Regions from separate parts of the Paenibacillus sp. M-152 genome, predicted to be linked through region 2. Evidence: riboswitches for the same ligand, from Rfam matches in the RefSeq annotation. Region 2 holds a riboswitch; the other holds the start of a gene.
What was found. A riboswitch is a leader RNA that binds a small molecule or an ion and turns the genes downstream of it on or off. The one in region 2 is predicted to bind cyclic di-GMP.
Positions count from the first base shown of each region.

Region 1 (8,240 bases), 880 kb from region 2:
ATCTGTACTTTTTAGTTCCAAAATATATTGTACCGATTCGCCAGGACCCAGCTTTTCTTCAAAATCAAGGGCAGGAGAAGCCTTGAGCCCTGATATGGAACGCTGCGCCTGAGTGTAGGTGGAACCCGCTCCAAACCGTTCCCCCGTGTACAAACCAGCTTTCGGCATCGTCACCCGCACACGAACGGTCTGCGTTGTGGATTCAAAATTCACTAGGTTCACCAGCAATTTGTTCGAGGTAGCGCCGCTACCTGCCAGTGGTTTAAGCTTGGATGTATCCACCGCGCGAACATAGACCATCTTATCCTTCGTCTCCTCTGGATTCAGTATGGTATAAGTCAGCGGTTTACCATGCGTAGCATACGCTAGACTCAAGCGTCTCATGATCTTAACGCGAGTGTCCTGTCCTTGCCCAAACGGATAAATTTCCGTGTTAGCCGGGTTGTGACTTTGCAGATCAAAGCCCGTTTTAAACAGCGTATAATCCTTATAAAAAGCAGCGTGCTGGATAAACATATCGGCAAACCCGATTTGCGATCGCATAATCCGATCGAATGCAGCTGCTTGTGGCTGACTAGCCCCGTAATCAGGATTGTCTCGATGCGTATCGTTAGTACCAAACTCCGTGTTTAGCATCTTTTTCGCCAGTCCGTTGCTCGAACCACCGAAGGTTTTCAAATTCTGAACGAAGCTGCCCCCGCCCTCTTCATTATACGATTCACCGTAGGCATGTCCGTTGGTCAGGTCGGTGACTTCTTCCAGCTGTTTACGCTGCGCCGGGTCCCGTTCCCATCCATCCGGATCACCGCATTTTTGCGTACCTCCGGTTTGATTTTTGCACGCCTTGGTAGAGTATGTCGGCCAGTAAGCCCAACCCGGCGCTACGGTTTTGAGATGCGGTGCCAATTGCTTGCCTTCCGTATTCAACCACTTAGCCACAGCCAGGTCTACCGCCTTAGAACGGTTAAACAATCCAGGTTCGTTATCTACTTCATAATATTGAAGGTATGAACCGTATTTTTTTACATAATCACGCAACTTTTGCTTGGCCGTCTCTGGCAGAGTACCATCTTTTTGCAGCTTGATATCACCTGTGTATAGATACAAAGCAGACGATTGCATATTATACTGCTTTAACGTTTGATAGTAATCATCCACATCTGTGCATGCCTTGCCTACATTACTGGCACAAGTTACCCTCATGACGTTGCCACTATAAGCAATTCCCAGCCATTTGAGAACGAAAGGTAGATGCTTAACTGCACCCTGATCATAATAAAATTCTTTATTATTCACATTCGTACCGGTCAGTATATATTTCCCATGTACTGGTTCGGCCGCAGGGGAAGCTAACGTCTCCAAGCTCAAGTCATCCCAAGTCCACCACACATTTTTATCTTCTGCAGAGGAGCAGTATAGGCAGCGCGCTGTCTTTAGCTTGAGTACGTTAACACCGCTTTGCAATTGTTCTTTGGGGATATACAGCTCGTAGTTATTTTTGAAGTTATAGGTACTCCCAGTACCGGATACCCCGGCAATCTGAATAATTCCAGACAGCTGGTGATTTGAAAAGACAGCCATCTGCGGCACCGCTTTGCCCGCATCCAAAATCCGAACACGGAATATCATACCATTGGGAGGAACCTGATTCAGTTTATACTGAAGTGACAGTTCTGGATTCGTGGATGCATTCAAACCTGGAGGAATATCACCACTGCTGAGCAATACCGGAACTGTTGTACTCTCTGCTTCCGACAACGCCGAGAATGTTCCTTTAGCAGAGGATTCAGTAGAAGCTGCTGCTCCAGAAATTTCGATATTATCCCTACCGACCACTCCTTTAAATTCCGCTGAAGAGTCATCCCTCTGGCCCAGCTTCCATACTGGACTGGCCGCCGCTACCTTATCCGTCTGCAATTCTGCACTTTTTGAAGGCGTGTATATAAACCAAGCGATCATGGCTAGAGCTGCGACACCTAGTAATCCGGATAATACGACCGTATACCTATGGGTCAACCATTTTTTCATCATATGATACACCCTCTCTCCTCAAAATTTATGACCGGGAAAGAGTATCTATCAAGGAAGAAACAAAGCGTTTCCGGGAACCACCGCTTTCGCTTCATGCTGACTTTCCCACATCAGACGAGCCATCGCATCGCCTTTTTCATCATAGTATTCCACTTTTAGATCTACCATTTTACCTGCTTCCAAAGCAATACTGCCTTTACGCTCTGTCCAGCTTTGTTTGAACCAACTGTCAATCACCAGCTTGCCGTCTACCCATACGCGAATACCATCATCGGATATAGTTGTAAATGTATAGGTCTCGCTGTATTGTGGTTTGATTTTACCTGTCCAGCGAACCGAGAACTGGTCGGCATTTACCTTAGGATCAGCAGCAACGGCGCGCCAGTTATAATCCAGCTTGCTGTCTGTACGGATCAAAACAGGACTGCCGTTCACATTCATATTGTTAAAATATTCGCCCCGCAGCCCGTTCACATATACTACATCAGGAACAGAAGGAGGAGTCGGAGCTGGGGGTACGATTACTACTGGCGGAACCGGGATAGGCTCACTTTGTCCCTCATCCGGTAAAGTCGGCACATCTGCCCCAGGTTGTTGGATTGCTGCCAGCCCATTTTTCACATCATCCCGTGTCAAACTCCTCGAATCGTTCATATAATCCTGTATTTGATTGGTTGTGTTATTCTCAGTCAGCATCTTGCCCCAAGTCATGGAATACACCCATTTGGGCTGTGCCTGCAACACCTCAGAGCTAGGCATCTCACCATGCTCGCCAATGGCAATCGGCTTATTCCGTGCCAACCCGAGCAGTCCTTCATAATGACTTTGCTTAAAATCATTGTTGTAGATGTCTACTGCCAAAATATCCACTTTGTCATCCCCCGGATATTTCGGGGTATACGGGACAGTGTAGGAATTGGGAGCATTGGGACTCCACACCCACAGCAGATTGTTCAACTGATGCGTGTTTACAAAACGGTCGTACATGATATTCCATAGCTGATTGAAATTGTTTTTGTTTCCCCACCAGAACCAGTCACCATTCATTTCATGATAAGGTCTCCACAATACTGGAACACCTGCATCACGAAGCTGCTTTAACGATACAGCGACCTTATCCAGATCGGCAATGAAGAGGTTATACTGCGTAGTGCCTGGTGTCACGTATTTATTGAACTCCGCCTGACTTACTTTCGCCTGCACATTGGCCCAAGTCAGCGGTCTACCCGGCAACGCTTCATGAAAAGTCATCGTCACAATGCCACCAGCTCTGCTCCAACGAATAGCGCTATCGACGACATTTTTACGTTGTGCTGCTTCTGTAGTGTCGGATTGACCAGAGATGGCTCCCATCTCATAGCCGTGCAAACCCACATACGCCTGGCTGATTTTTTGGACCTTGTTGCTTAATTCATCTGGACTTTCCAAATAATCATGCTGACCAGTGACTGTTTTCTTTCCAGAGATGCTGAGTAAATAATTGTATAGTTCACGGGCCTGAGTAGAAGCGTCCGAATTAACAGGTTGTAATGAAGCGGCATTCACCACAGACAGAGAATCACCAAAGCCGACGGGAAACAAAGAAAAAAGTATAACAACGGGGAGTACATGACGTATCAGTCGATACAGAGGAATAAAATTGAATCTCACTTTAGCTCTTCCTTTCGGTAGCCAGGCTGCCATCCTTACGGGAAGGCCCTTTAGCTTTGCGTACCAGTCTTTCGACAGGGCTGCGTTTATCGTTGGAAGGAGTTTGGATTCCTTCTTACCCTAAGTATCGACTTTTTTTTACCAAAATTTAATAGGTCATGTTCATGAATTTACAGGTTTTCGCCCAATTTCGACAGTTTGGGCCATTATTTTTCATCAAATCTTCTTTTTTACGTTTTTACGCAAATAATTACGAGATAAATTGATGACGAGAAATTTCATTCCAATCCATACAAAAGCGTACAATATCCTCTTCAACCAACTCAGAGCCAGTCTGAACTTCAATCAAATCCACATCGGTTACAGCCAAAATGCTATGCTTCGTCCCTTCAGGGATGCGAACTACGTCACCGGCCTTTACTTTATGCAGCTTCTCATTCAAAATAATTTCCGCTTCGCCGCTAATAATGGTCCAGATTTCACTTCGTTTGAAGTGAAGCTGGTAGCTGATATTTTTACCTTTGTGTACGCGGATTCGTTTGGTCAGTACCTCATTACCCTCGTCATACTTTACATAGTCTACAACCCGATACTGTCCCCAACGACGTTCTTCATACATTGGACGCTGATCATGAGCCTTGAGCACTTCCTTGATGCGTGGACTTTCTGCCTTATTGGTCACAAGAATGCCATCTGGGCTAGCGGCTACAATCAGATCATTCGTTCCAATGATCGCCACAGGAATGTCCAACTCATTAATAAGACTCGTATTGACGCAATCTTCCGTTACTACCCCTCTACCCACTTGCTGATGAGACATCTCTTCTGTGAGTGTATTCCAGGTTCCTAGATCCTTCCAAAAACCATCGTACGGAAGCACCACGATGTCTTTTTCCTTCTCGACTACTTCGTAGTCAAAGCTGATTTTTTCCAGAGACGCATATTGTTTTTGCATTTCTTCATAATTCAGCGGCAGGCCCTTGGATGCCAAAATATCCAGCAAATAGCTTAATTTGAATGCAAAAACCCCGCAGTTCCATAGAGCATTGCGTTCCATTAGACGCTCCGCCTGCTCCCGGTCGGGTTTCTCTTGAAAATGGCTCACTTCGCGGTAGCCTGTGCTACCTTGAGTGGCATCGTTTTTCGGAATAATATAACCGTATTTCTCTGAAGGATAGGAAGGGACAACCCCGATTAGTGCAAGCTTTCCTTCACTCTCCTGAAGTGTATGTTCGAGTTGGGCTACGGAAGCAAAGAAAGCATCCTCTACATAAGGATCTACAGGCAATATAGCTATAATTTCATCAGGCGAAACACCCGCAATGGAATATAGATAAGTCGCTGTCAGCGCAATCGCAGGAAAGGTATCTCTGCGTTCCGGCTCAACAATGATGCGCGTATTCGAACCGATCTGACTCTGGATCATTTCGACCTGCGCTCTCCCTGTCGCAATAAACGAGGATTCGGATAATCCGTTGTCTCCCAATTGTCTCCATACCCGCTGTACCATGGATTCCGAAATCCCTTCCGGGCTCTCCAGGACCTTCAAAAATTGTTTGGAACGGGAATCGTTGGATAACGGCCATAATCTTTTACCGGAACCACCAGACAAAAGTACGAGCTTCATAAATCTCCACTTCCTCTCTATATTGGTTGGTGATCGAATGGGGCAAGGTTGAGTGACCCGCTACGGGCTCGATTTGATCTTACGATCGCTGTTGGACCGGGATTCATTCGATTGTATAAAATCGTATCAAGGTTTGAATCCCGGTCCAAAGGCGAACGCTATCGCTTCTCCAGATTCAAATCCATTCCTGCGCTACTCAAAAAATGCATCATATCGATCATACCTTGTGGTGCAAAAGGCACGACCGGACATTATTAAGTCCGGTCAGCCTGTAAAAATCTCACGCTTTCGGGCCTTGCCCGCTGTGCTTACAAGCTTCTAGTAATCGAGGTTTCGTAACGCCTTGCCAAGATTGCCTTCGTCGACTACCGCAATGGCGTTTTTGCTCTACAGGAGCAGCATAGCGTATCCGCATGAGGCTTGCTCCGCAGGGAGCGCCGCGGTACAGCGTATAGCGCCTTAATCGGAAGGAGCGGCTCAACTATGCCGCTCCTTCTGATACGCCCTTCTACTCCCATCCCATAAGGTGGGAGATTAAACATCGTGACTTGGTGCGGCAAAAGCAGCGGAGCGGGCAGAATTGTTCTGAAGAAGCGTCAGCGTTTGCCTTTATCCCCGGATTTTAACCTTTGAATGTTTAATACAATCCAGAAAATCCGGGGGTAACAGCAATCGGAAGAACAATCTGCACGCGCAGCGCCTTCAGCGCCTCCCACATCACCACAGTCACTTTTTAATCTGTCACTTTTAAACTTCCACTTTATCTCTGTTCCACCCACTCATCCGCGGACGACCCACGGAGTAGTATTCCAGCCCAGAGCCTTGGATCTGTTCCTCGGTGAATACGTTGCGACCGTCAATCAGAACTGGCTTGTGTAGAATGGAGCCCAATTGCACGAGATCAACTTCTTCGAACTCTTCCCAATCCGTCAGCAGGCACACAGCATCGCTTCTTTCGGCGGCTTGCTGCGGGGAGGAGCACCATATAATATTCGGGTGATCTACGCGCTCCTTGAATTTATCCATCGCAATGGGATCATACAGCTTGACAATAGCACCTGCCTGAATGAGCGTTTCTACGATTTCCAGTGCTGGAGCTTCGCGGATATCATCTGTATTGGGCTTGAAGGCGAGGCCCCAAATGCCAATCGATACGCCGTTTAGCTGACCCAGCGATTCACGCAGCTTGGATACAATCATAAAGCGCTGGTCGGTATTCACCTCGACCACCGATTTTAACAACTTAAATTCATAGTCTACATTACCCGCAATTTGGATGAGCGCATTCGTATCTTTCGGGAAGCAAGAGCCCCCGTATCCGATCCCTGCTTGCAGGAAAGAGGAACCAATCCGTTTGTCCATGCCCATACCTTCAGCCACACAGGTAACGTCCGCGCCAACCTTTTCACAAATATTAGCAATCTCGTTAATAAACGAAATTTTAGTTGCCAGGAACGCATTGGAGGCATATTTGATCATTTCAGCACTGCGGATATCCGTCACATAGATTTTATCCGTGAATACCTGATGCAGAGTGACCATTGTTTCACGCAAACCTGTATTGTCCAAACCAATAATGACGCGATCTGGATGAAGCGTATCATTGATGGCTGAGCCTTCTCTCAGGAACTCCGGCGCGGATACAATATCAAAAGACAAACTCGTATGACGAGCCACTACGTCCTTAATCTTTTCGTTCGTTCCGACAGGTACGGTACTCTTAGTCATAATAATCTTGTACCCGTTCATGGCTTTCCCGACATCGGCGGCCGCCTGTTCAATGTAGGACAAATTCGCCTCGCCGTTAGCCAGTGAAGGCGTACCTACCGCTAAAATGACGATATCCGAGCGACGTACCGCATCGGCCAAATCCGAGGTGAACTCTAAACGGCCAGCTTCCAGATTCAACGCGATCAATTCCTCAATACCTGGTTCATAAATCGGAGATTCCGCACGGTTCAACATATCGATTTTGTACTGTTCCAGATCGACACAAATTACCTCATTACCTTTTTGCGCAAAACATACACCCGAGACGAGTCCAACGTATCCAGTACCGATTACAGCCAGTTTCATTCCGTTCATCCTCCTTTTAGAAAGTTCACATAGGCTTGTTCTACATACTTTTTCAATTGATCCTTGAAGTTATCTTCATCAAATTTGCGGGCATGGGTAATGATATCGTCCACATTCCATGCATGTTGCTCAACCTTTGCGACGGCCTCTAGCACATCGTCTACTTGATGCTTGCGGAAAAATACGCCGTTCACATGAGGAACAATCGTATCCAGCGCTCCCCCACCCTGAAAAGCGATAACGGGCCGTCCGGCCGCATTCGCCTCCAAAGGCGTAATACCAAAGTCCTCTTCCCCCGGAAAGACAAGTGCCCGGCATTCGGCCATCAGCTTGTTAACCTCTTCGTCTTCAAGCCTGCCGAGGAACTCAATGTTCGGGGCAGCCATGGCTTCGAGTCGTTTACGATCCGGTCCTTCGCCAACGATGCGTAACTTAAGACCGTTACGTTTGAATGCCTCAATCGCGAGATCAATGCGCTTGTAGGACACCAAACGAGATACGATCAGATAATAGTCACCGATGCTTGTAGCACGTTTAAAACGGGATGTATTGATAGGAGGAAAAATAACATCTGCCTCCCGTTGGTAATAGTGCAGAATTCTCCGCTTGACGACGGAAGAATTGGCGACAAACTGGTCTACGTTGCGAGAAGTTTTGGCATCCCATGTTTTCAGCCTGTTCATGTACAGCTTTAGCATATTTTTGAGCAGGTTGGATTTGGACTGCCGGGCCATATATGTATCGTAATCCCAGGCAAACCGCATCGGTGTGTGACAGTAACAAATGTGAAACGTATGTTTGGGTACCTGGATGCTTTTCATAAATGCGCTGCTAGAGCTTAAAACAATGTCGAAAT
Region 1 is NZ_CP034141.1:1,418,405-1,426,644, reverse strand. It holds gene EGM68_RS06295 (hypothetical protein) at 1-2,031, opposite strand, end outside; gene EGM68_RS06290 (glycosyl hydrolase) at 2,080-3,681, opposite strand; cyclic di-GMP riboswitch class I at 3,695-3,776, opposite strand; gene EGM68_RS06285 (sugar phosphate nucleotidyltransferase) at 3,932-5,308, opposite strand; gene EGM68_RS06280 (UDP-glucose dehydrogenase family protein) at 6,056-7,384, opposite strand; gene EGM68_RS06275 (glycosyltransferase) at 7,390-8,240, opposite strand, start outside.
Region 1: another riboswitch for cyclic di-GMP. It lies ahead of EGM68_RS06290 (glycosyl hydrolase); the one in region 2 lies ahead of EGM68_RS02480 (transglutaminase-like domain-containing protein).

Region 2 (8,240 bases):
TTAATCCGAATCCATTGTAAATCCTGCCCCAGCTTGTCCTCCATTAAAGCGATCAGTGAGGCATCATCCATTCGATTTACATTTTCTCGAACCAGATTACCAATTTGGCTATGGTTTGCTTCCACTACTCCGGTAACACCTGCTACGATCCACGAATTGATCTTGTCCAGCAGCTCCGTATTTCTCCATAAATCAGACAGCATTTGATCCAGCAAAGGTACAATGTACGCCGTTACATAACTGGCATCTTCCATGTAATCCAGCAGATTACGACGAAGCTCTTCGAGCTTATCGGATATAGCTGCATCACCTTCCCAAGAATCAATAAAGGTGTTTTTCCAGTGATTCAGCCCCTCCCTGACCGTATCTTTGGCTGCCAGATGAATCAACTGTGTGTTGAACCCATCCAGGACGGCCTGACGACGCGGATGTCCTTCGTCTCGAAGCTCCGCTACGCGGTCCAGCAAAAAGTGACGAATCATCTCGCCCATACGCTCCTCATTCAAATAGCCAAGGAAAGCGTTCAGGGCAAACTGCATAAGCCCGCTGACCTGCAAGCCGCTAACAGCCTGCATCCCCAAGGTGCCTAGCGTAACCCCGGTGTCTGACCGCATTAGCCAGGACTCCGTCTGCTCCAGCGCATAATCCAACGCCCGTTGGTCATACTTTCGCTCGCCAGCTTGCCGGGCGAGCACCTCTAGCAATGGTCCTATATCGAATTCAGTCGCCTGTCGCTTAACCCCGGTTGCGATGGCCGGGGCCAGCTCTGCCAGCGGAATCGAACGGACAAGTTGCTTGGCAAGAACATCTATAAAAGTAACCGCTTCGGGCGTACGTATTCCTTTTTCCACACTTTTCAGCACCAGCTCTGCCAATCTAATCTCGGCAATTTTAGATGCAATACTTTCTTTATGAAGCAAATTATTCTCGACCGTGTTAACCAAGGCATCGGTCAGCTTTCCCCGATTTTTAGGGAGAAGCGCTGTGTGTGGAATCGGAATGCCCAGCGGATGACGGAATAACGCGGTTACGGCAAACCAGTCTGCCAACCCTCCTACAAGTCCGGCTTCAAAAGATCCGGCCAAAAGACGGGCCCAGCCAAATTGTTGAAAAGGTAACGTAGCAGCAAAGCCCGCTCCCATCATAACAAGTGACCAAGCTGCTGCGGTTTTTGTGTTTTTTGTTTTTCCCATCATGTAGTCCTCCAAACTAACTGTAAAATTTGTTTCATTACATCTGTAGTACCATCATATCATTGCCTGTGCAGATACCAAAGGTAACCATACTCTATTGTCAACAAATTGCATGATATTTAAAATTTGCACATTAGCTTAAATTGAGTTCGCATAACCACACTTATCCATACATTTTCGTGAACAAAATCACAACAATTAAGTTACAACTATTTTCTAACAAAATGAGCCCTTTGAATCATTTTGTCGAATTATGGTCCCATTTTTCTTGCAACCTAAAGGATAAATGCCTCAAAAAGTGGAATTGCAAGATTACGATATATTCATTGAGGAAATTAATTATTTCCAACCTCATTCTTTATTCCATCAATTTAAGGAATAAATTCCAGAATGACCTTATCCTTTTCAAATAGGTGCCTTCTGGTTAATTTTGTTATATGATGTATAACCCCAAATCGATACATGAATATACTTTAATGTGATAAAATAACCTTTGTAAATGGGAACTCCGGTTCTAAAAGGATATTCATGAAACAAACTACAATTGTCTTACTAAAATTGTTCTTTTGTAAAGGAATTGGATATGACAACAAACCAAAAAAATGCCCAGTATGTCTGGAGCGATGATCCAGTTGCAATTATATGTACACCCTCTGCTTTTGCTAAAAAATCCCTCTTTTATATACAGGAAATAGGCTATTTCAAAACAGATGCTTATGTAATGGAACGGCAAAAGCTCACCTCTTTTTTGCTCCTTTTTACTCTGTCCGGGAGAGGGGAATTACAATACCGGGGCAAGGATTATATATTGAAACCTCATGATATGCTTTTTATTAATTGCGAAGAATATGTACAGTACAAAACTTCCTGTCAGAAGACATGGGAGTTTATTAGTGTGAATCTATATGGCAATCTTATTGACCATTTCTACGAACAATTCGATAAACACAATAAGCCGGTAATTTCACTAAAGGATTCAAATACAGTACTGGACAAGCTGCGTACCTTATTACATGTACAGCCAGAACGAAGCTTATCCTCTGAACTGCTCTCATCCAGGATAATCGTTGACTTGTTAACGATTATTTTACAGCACCCCTACGCCAATCCCAATGCGAATTCAGATGGAACGGCAGAGGTGCGCAAGGTAAAGCAATATCTAGATCAATCCTATTGCGAACGGATCACGCTGGATTCGCTAGCAGAAATGTTTGGTCTAAACAAGTTCAACCTGGCTAAAAACTTTAAAAAACAGATTGGCTTTTCCCCTATTGAGTATCTTATTAATGTTCGTATCACGGCTGCTCAAAGCTGGCTTAAAACTAGTGATGTAGCTATTGTGGACATCGCACAATATGTCGGCATTCCCAACACAAGTCATTTTATCAATCTGTTCAAAGAGCACATTGGAGAAACGCCTCATTCCTATCGCAAAAAATGGGGAAACCGTATAAAATAGGTCTTATGTATAATCTCCAAGCTTGCTTTGTCGATAAATAGCGAAAATTTGAGATTTAAACTTGCCTAATAGAGTACCTAACTGATAGAATAATAGTACAAGCTATTCAGGATAAATGGCAAACTTGTCGAAAGGCAAGGACGCAAAGCTACAGGGCCTTCTGTATGATGGCAGCCAGCTACCGGTTGAAGTGGCTTTTTGTCGTGCTTATTTTTCCCGAAAACTTTATACGAAATGGCAAACCTGTCGAAAGGCAGGGACGCAAAGCTATAGGGCCTTCTATTGATGATGGCAGCCTGGCCACCGAAAGGAAGTTTTTTATGGGGAAAATGATACTTTCCACACTTCTCCTATTTTTCATGCTGTCCGCAATTCTCTTAAATTCGACAATTTACGCTGCTGATAGTGTTGCATGGTTGGACCAAAACAATGTAAATCATGGGACGGTCAGTGTGCGCTACCCTGTTAAACCTAACGTTAAAACCAAGATTTTGGTTACCAAAGATGCACAAAAATACTCTTATAATCTAACACCCGGGAAATCCGAAGAAGTATTTCCTCTCCAAATGGGTAATGGGAACTATAACATCAGTATTTTGGAACAGCTTAGTGGTAATCAATATAAAGTGATAGGACAAGATACGATCGAGTTAAAGCTAAACGATAGCAAGGCAGTGTATCTTAATTCCGTTCAAAATATTAACTGGAGTAGTACTAATCAAGCGATTCAAAAAGCCCGTGAGTTAACCCAAGGTGCAACAACCGATCGCGAGAAGCTGCAAAAAATCTATGACTACGTAATTAGTCATATCAAGTATGACTCCAATCAGGCCTTTGCCTTAACGACTGACTATCTGCCACAAATTGATCATACGTTAAGCTCTCAAAAAGATATTTGTTATGGTTATGCTTCACTGATGGCTGCTATGTTACGAAGTGTAGATGTACCAACCAAGCTGGTTATGGGCAAATCTTCCTACGTGGACGCTTATCATGCCTGGAATGAGGTCTACATCGATAATCAGTGGGTGGTCGTAGACACTACAGTAGATGCAGCACTGTATATGGGTAAACAGAAATTCGAAATGGTCAAAGATCCCTCCAAATACATTAAAACAAAGCAATATTAATATCAATGTTTTAAATTCATATTTATTAAAAAATGAAAAATAGAACTATATTTCTTGAAGAGCCTTGATCACATGATCAAGGCTCTTTTTCTATCCTTGTTGAGAAATTGTTGAGATGTGGCATGTATTCTAGTCCAGGAAGACAATGAGATTTCCAACCATTATCTAATTTCGAGACAAAAGGAGGAGGTTCATCCCCGAACATGAATTTTCATAAATTCTGAACAAGTAATTAATGCGGCTAACATAGCATCATATGAATGAATGATGAATATATAAATACAGTTCTCTCGACCTCGAAGGAATAACCATTAGCCGTTAAATAAGAGTATTTTAAGAATAGGAGATTTGTTTACCGTATGAGAAAAAAATGGAATACAGCAACGGTTGCGCTATTGCTCTTTTTGCAGTGTTTGTTCAGCACAACACAAGCTTATGCACAAAATCCCGACTCTACTCTGCCAGTGACCCCAGGAACCGATCCGGTTCAGAGTGTGACTAACGATGTTTATCCAATGCCCTCAGAGCCAATTAACATCCCACCTGCTGTCCCGGCTCCAGTCCCTGAACCAACTGCTGGCTCAACTTCTGAAGTTAGGGCAACTCAAGAAAGTATTTTAACCAAGCTAACCCTTACAGATTCTACTGGAAGTGTTATTGATGCAGTGTATAATCCCGATAGCCGTATTGATATTGGTTCCGCCATCCATTTAGGCTATGAATGGGAACTGCCGAACCATACGTATAAAGCTGGAGACACCTTTACCTTTCAATTACCTGAGCAATTCCAAATTTACACAGATATTACGTCTCCTTTGACGAATACAGATGGAGAAGTAGGTCATTTTACCGTAGACCGTCAAGGTAAAGTGGTTATGACATTTAATGATTACGTAGAAAGCCACTCTAATGTCAGCGGTAAGCTAGAGATCAAAACTGAATTTAGCACACAAATAGAAAAAGGCAGTACACAAGTTATTATTGCGATCCCGATCAAAGGCGGCGAGCAAACGGCTATCGTAAATATTAAGCCTGCAGCTGGCCCTACAATGGAGAAACAAGGAAAGTTTGATGGAAAAGACCAAATTCATTGGACAGTTAACGTAAATAAACACTTGGATCCTATCAAACACGCTGTAGTAACCGACCCAACTCCCCAAGGACTAGAACTAGTCAAGGACTCCATCCGGGTAAACCATTTACAAATTAATGTGAACGGAACCACCGTGCTGGGGGACACTGTTAGCGCAGATAAGTATACAGTAGAGGCTGATCCGGTTGTGCCGGGCTTCAGAATCCGTTTTAACGAGGAGAGTATTAACAGCGCCTACCGAATTCAATACTCCACAAACATAACAAGCGAGGATACTCGTTTCTCCAACACAGCCACTTTTTCAGGGGACGATGTGAGAGATACGTCCGCAACAGCTACAGTCACTGTTCAACGCGGGGATTTTTTAAGCAAAAAAGTGGAGAAATACGACCCAGTCACACAAACGATCTCATGGGCAATCAAATATAATTTTGCCAACAAAAAAATTCCCGCAGCTAAAGCCGCGTTAAGTGACCGTTTTAATAACAGCCAACAACTCATCATAAATTCACTTAAAGTGTATAAAGGGGATACACAGGATGAGCTCCCTGCATCCCAATACAGCGTCACTCCAGTTACTGACGATCATGGTACCAATGGTTTCAATCTGCTTTTCAATACGGATATTGAAGCCTCATATACCATCCGTTATCAAACAAAGGCTATAGATCGTGTAGTTAAAAATAGTAAAATAACGAACAGTGTAACTTCTGATGGGGTAACAAAAGAAACAACCACCGAACTGAAAAGTATAATTATCACCAAAGGCTATAAGGAACCGAACTATAACACCAAAACAATTCCTTGGGTCATTTCTATTAATGCGGATAAGTATACAATGGATCAAATCGTTATCGACGATGCCTTTCCGAATGGCGGTCTGGCCTTATTGCCGAACACATTGAAGATCCAAAGCGCGGACGGAAAAACAACACTAACATCACCGACAGACTACGAACTGATCCCTCTTACGCTGGATTACAAAAAAGGGTTCACTATACGTTTTCATAAAAAGATTCAAGACACGTACACCATTAACTACACAACTACCTTTAACAATGAATGGAAAATCGACAAAACCAAGCCGGACTTTTGGAATAAAGCCTCTATCACTTGGTTATACAACGGAACAACACAAACTGCTGAGGCCGAAGCTCGATTATGGCCGGACAATATGACCCAGCAAAATGGGGCGAAGTCAGGTAGTTACAATGCCAGCTCCAAGCAAATTACATGGGACATTAAGGCCAACTATAACCGCAAAACTCTGAATCATGCTGAAATTAGGGATACCTTGTTACAAGGGCAAAAACTGGTCCCAAATTCAGTTAAAGTGTACGATATGACCCTGCTCGGGTGGTGGAATGGCGTACAAAAAGGGGGCGAAGTGCCTTCGAGCCAATATACTCTGGTTTTACCTTCCGCCGCTAACAACAACGAGCTGAGCATCCAGTTTAACCAGTCCATCAACTCTCCTTACTGGGTTACTTTCCAAACAACATTGGAAGGAGAGCTTATTGATAAAGAGATTAACAATAACGCTCTGCTTATGGATGGAAAAAATGTAGATTCGGAATGGACTGCCAAAGTGACTGTGCCCCACGGTGGAGAATACGTGACAAAGTCCGGTGCTCAGAATGGAAATAAAATCGACTGGAACATCCATATCAATGAAGGGCAATCCCATGTCTCCAACGCGAAGATCGTGGATACGCCCAGCAATAATCAAATTCTGATTGAAGATTCCTTTCATCTATACTCCACCAAAGTGTCTGCCAACGGAGAAGCTGTTAGGGACACTGAGTTAGTCAAGGATCAGGATTATAAGCTAAAAATAACAACGACTGCTCAAGGTCAGCAATCCTTTGAGCTTGCCTTTGCGAAGGCTATATCATCAGGTTATATTTTGCAATATCAATCCTTTCTTCAAGCTGAAGACAAGGCAAAAGTGAGCAATAAGGTTAATTTCGAGGGCGACCGTTTGACCACCGAAATCAGGGAAACAAGTAAGGAAATTACCGTGCGCACATCCTCTGGTTCAGGATCAGGAGGAGGAGTTACGGGAAGTCTGGAGATTACCAAAGTTGATGAGGACGATCACAATAAGGTTCTATCCGGGGCACGTTTTGCACTCTATGACAAGAATCAGAAAAGAGCACCTCTTGTCCAAACTACCAATTTGGACGGGAAAATCGTATTTTCTTCATTGAGTTATGATGACTACATCCTGGAGGAGCTTACTGCTCCTGAAGGCTACAAAATAACAGCGCCAAAAACAGAAATCAAAATAGATACAACTATCAAACAAAGTTCAGGCATTAAACAAATCGTAATCACCAACAAAAAAGACACTCCTGTTGATCCGGGTCCGGGTACACCTACTGATCCAGGTACGCCTACAAACCCAGGTACGCCTACCGATCCGGGTACACCTACGAGTCCGGGCTCAGGCAAAAAACATGATAAGGACCCTGAAATAACTGAACCTCCGGCGACGCCTGTTACGCCCGTAACAACCGAAGAGCCGAAAATTATTGAGGATGAGGATGTTCCGTTGGGCGTTCCGGTTATTGAACAGCCACCTGTAGAACCAGAGGCGCAACCATCCGCTGAACCAGGGGTGCAACCTGAGACACCGGAAGCCGATCCTCACCAGGAGCCTTCTCCGCCCGTGAAGATTGAAGAAGACCCAGTACCTAAGGGTGTAATCCGCCTACCCGCAGAAAAACCAGAGAATCCAAGTGATCCGGGTCATACACCCAAGGTGGATACATTGCCAAAGACAGGAGAAAACAGTCCTGCTCCCTTCTATGTAAGTGGCATGTTCTTAATTCTTCTGGGGGCCTATCTGGGTTATAGACGAACGCATAAAAAATAAATAACATTTTATAATCAAAAATCCCCCTTCTCAGCTCATCACTAGCGAGAAGGGGAATTATTTTACATGTCCGATCTATGGATTACTGTATTAGGAGGCTTTTCAATTGCGTAAGCTGGCATACGTGAGCATCATGTTAGGAATCATCATTATGTTATTTCCTACCGCTAATGAATGGTTGGAAAATCAAAAGCAAAAAGAGCTATTACAGGAAGCTGAATCATTATCAAATACAGATACATCGACACTGACTCCCGAAATGATGAAAGGCTATACAAATTTGTCCAATTGGCTGACAAATACTGCAGCAGTGGATGGGCCACAATTGTCTCAAACCACTCCCCCATCGTCAGCTTCAGAGCAAGCCCCAATCGCTACAATCCAGATTGATCGTATCGGGCTGGAACTTCCTGTACTCGAAGGTGCAACCCAACAGCATATGAGATATGCAGCCGTACATATGTCGGAAACTGCGACACTCGGCCAG
Region 2 is NZ_CP034141.1:542,359-550,598, reverse strand. It holds gene EGM68_RS02490 (DUF445 domain-containing protein) at 1-1,193, opposite strand, end outside; gene EGM68_RS02485 (helix-turn-helix transcriptional regulator) at 1,777-2,652, shown strand; cyclic di-GMP riboswitch class I at 2,760-2,838, shown strand; cyclic di-GMP riboswitch class I at 2,879-2,960, shown strand; gene EGM68_RS02480 (transglutaminase-like domain-containing protein) at 2,973-3,782, shown strand; gene EGM68_RS02475 (LPXTG cell wall anchor domain-containing protein) at 4,142-7,753, shown strand; gene EGM68_RS02470 (class D sortase) at 7,860-8,240, shown strand, end outside.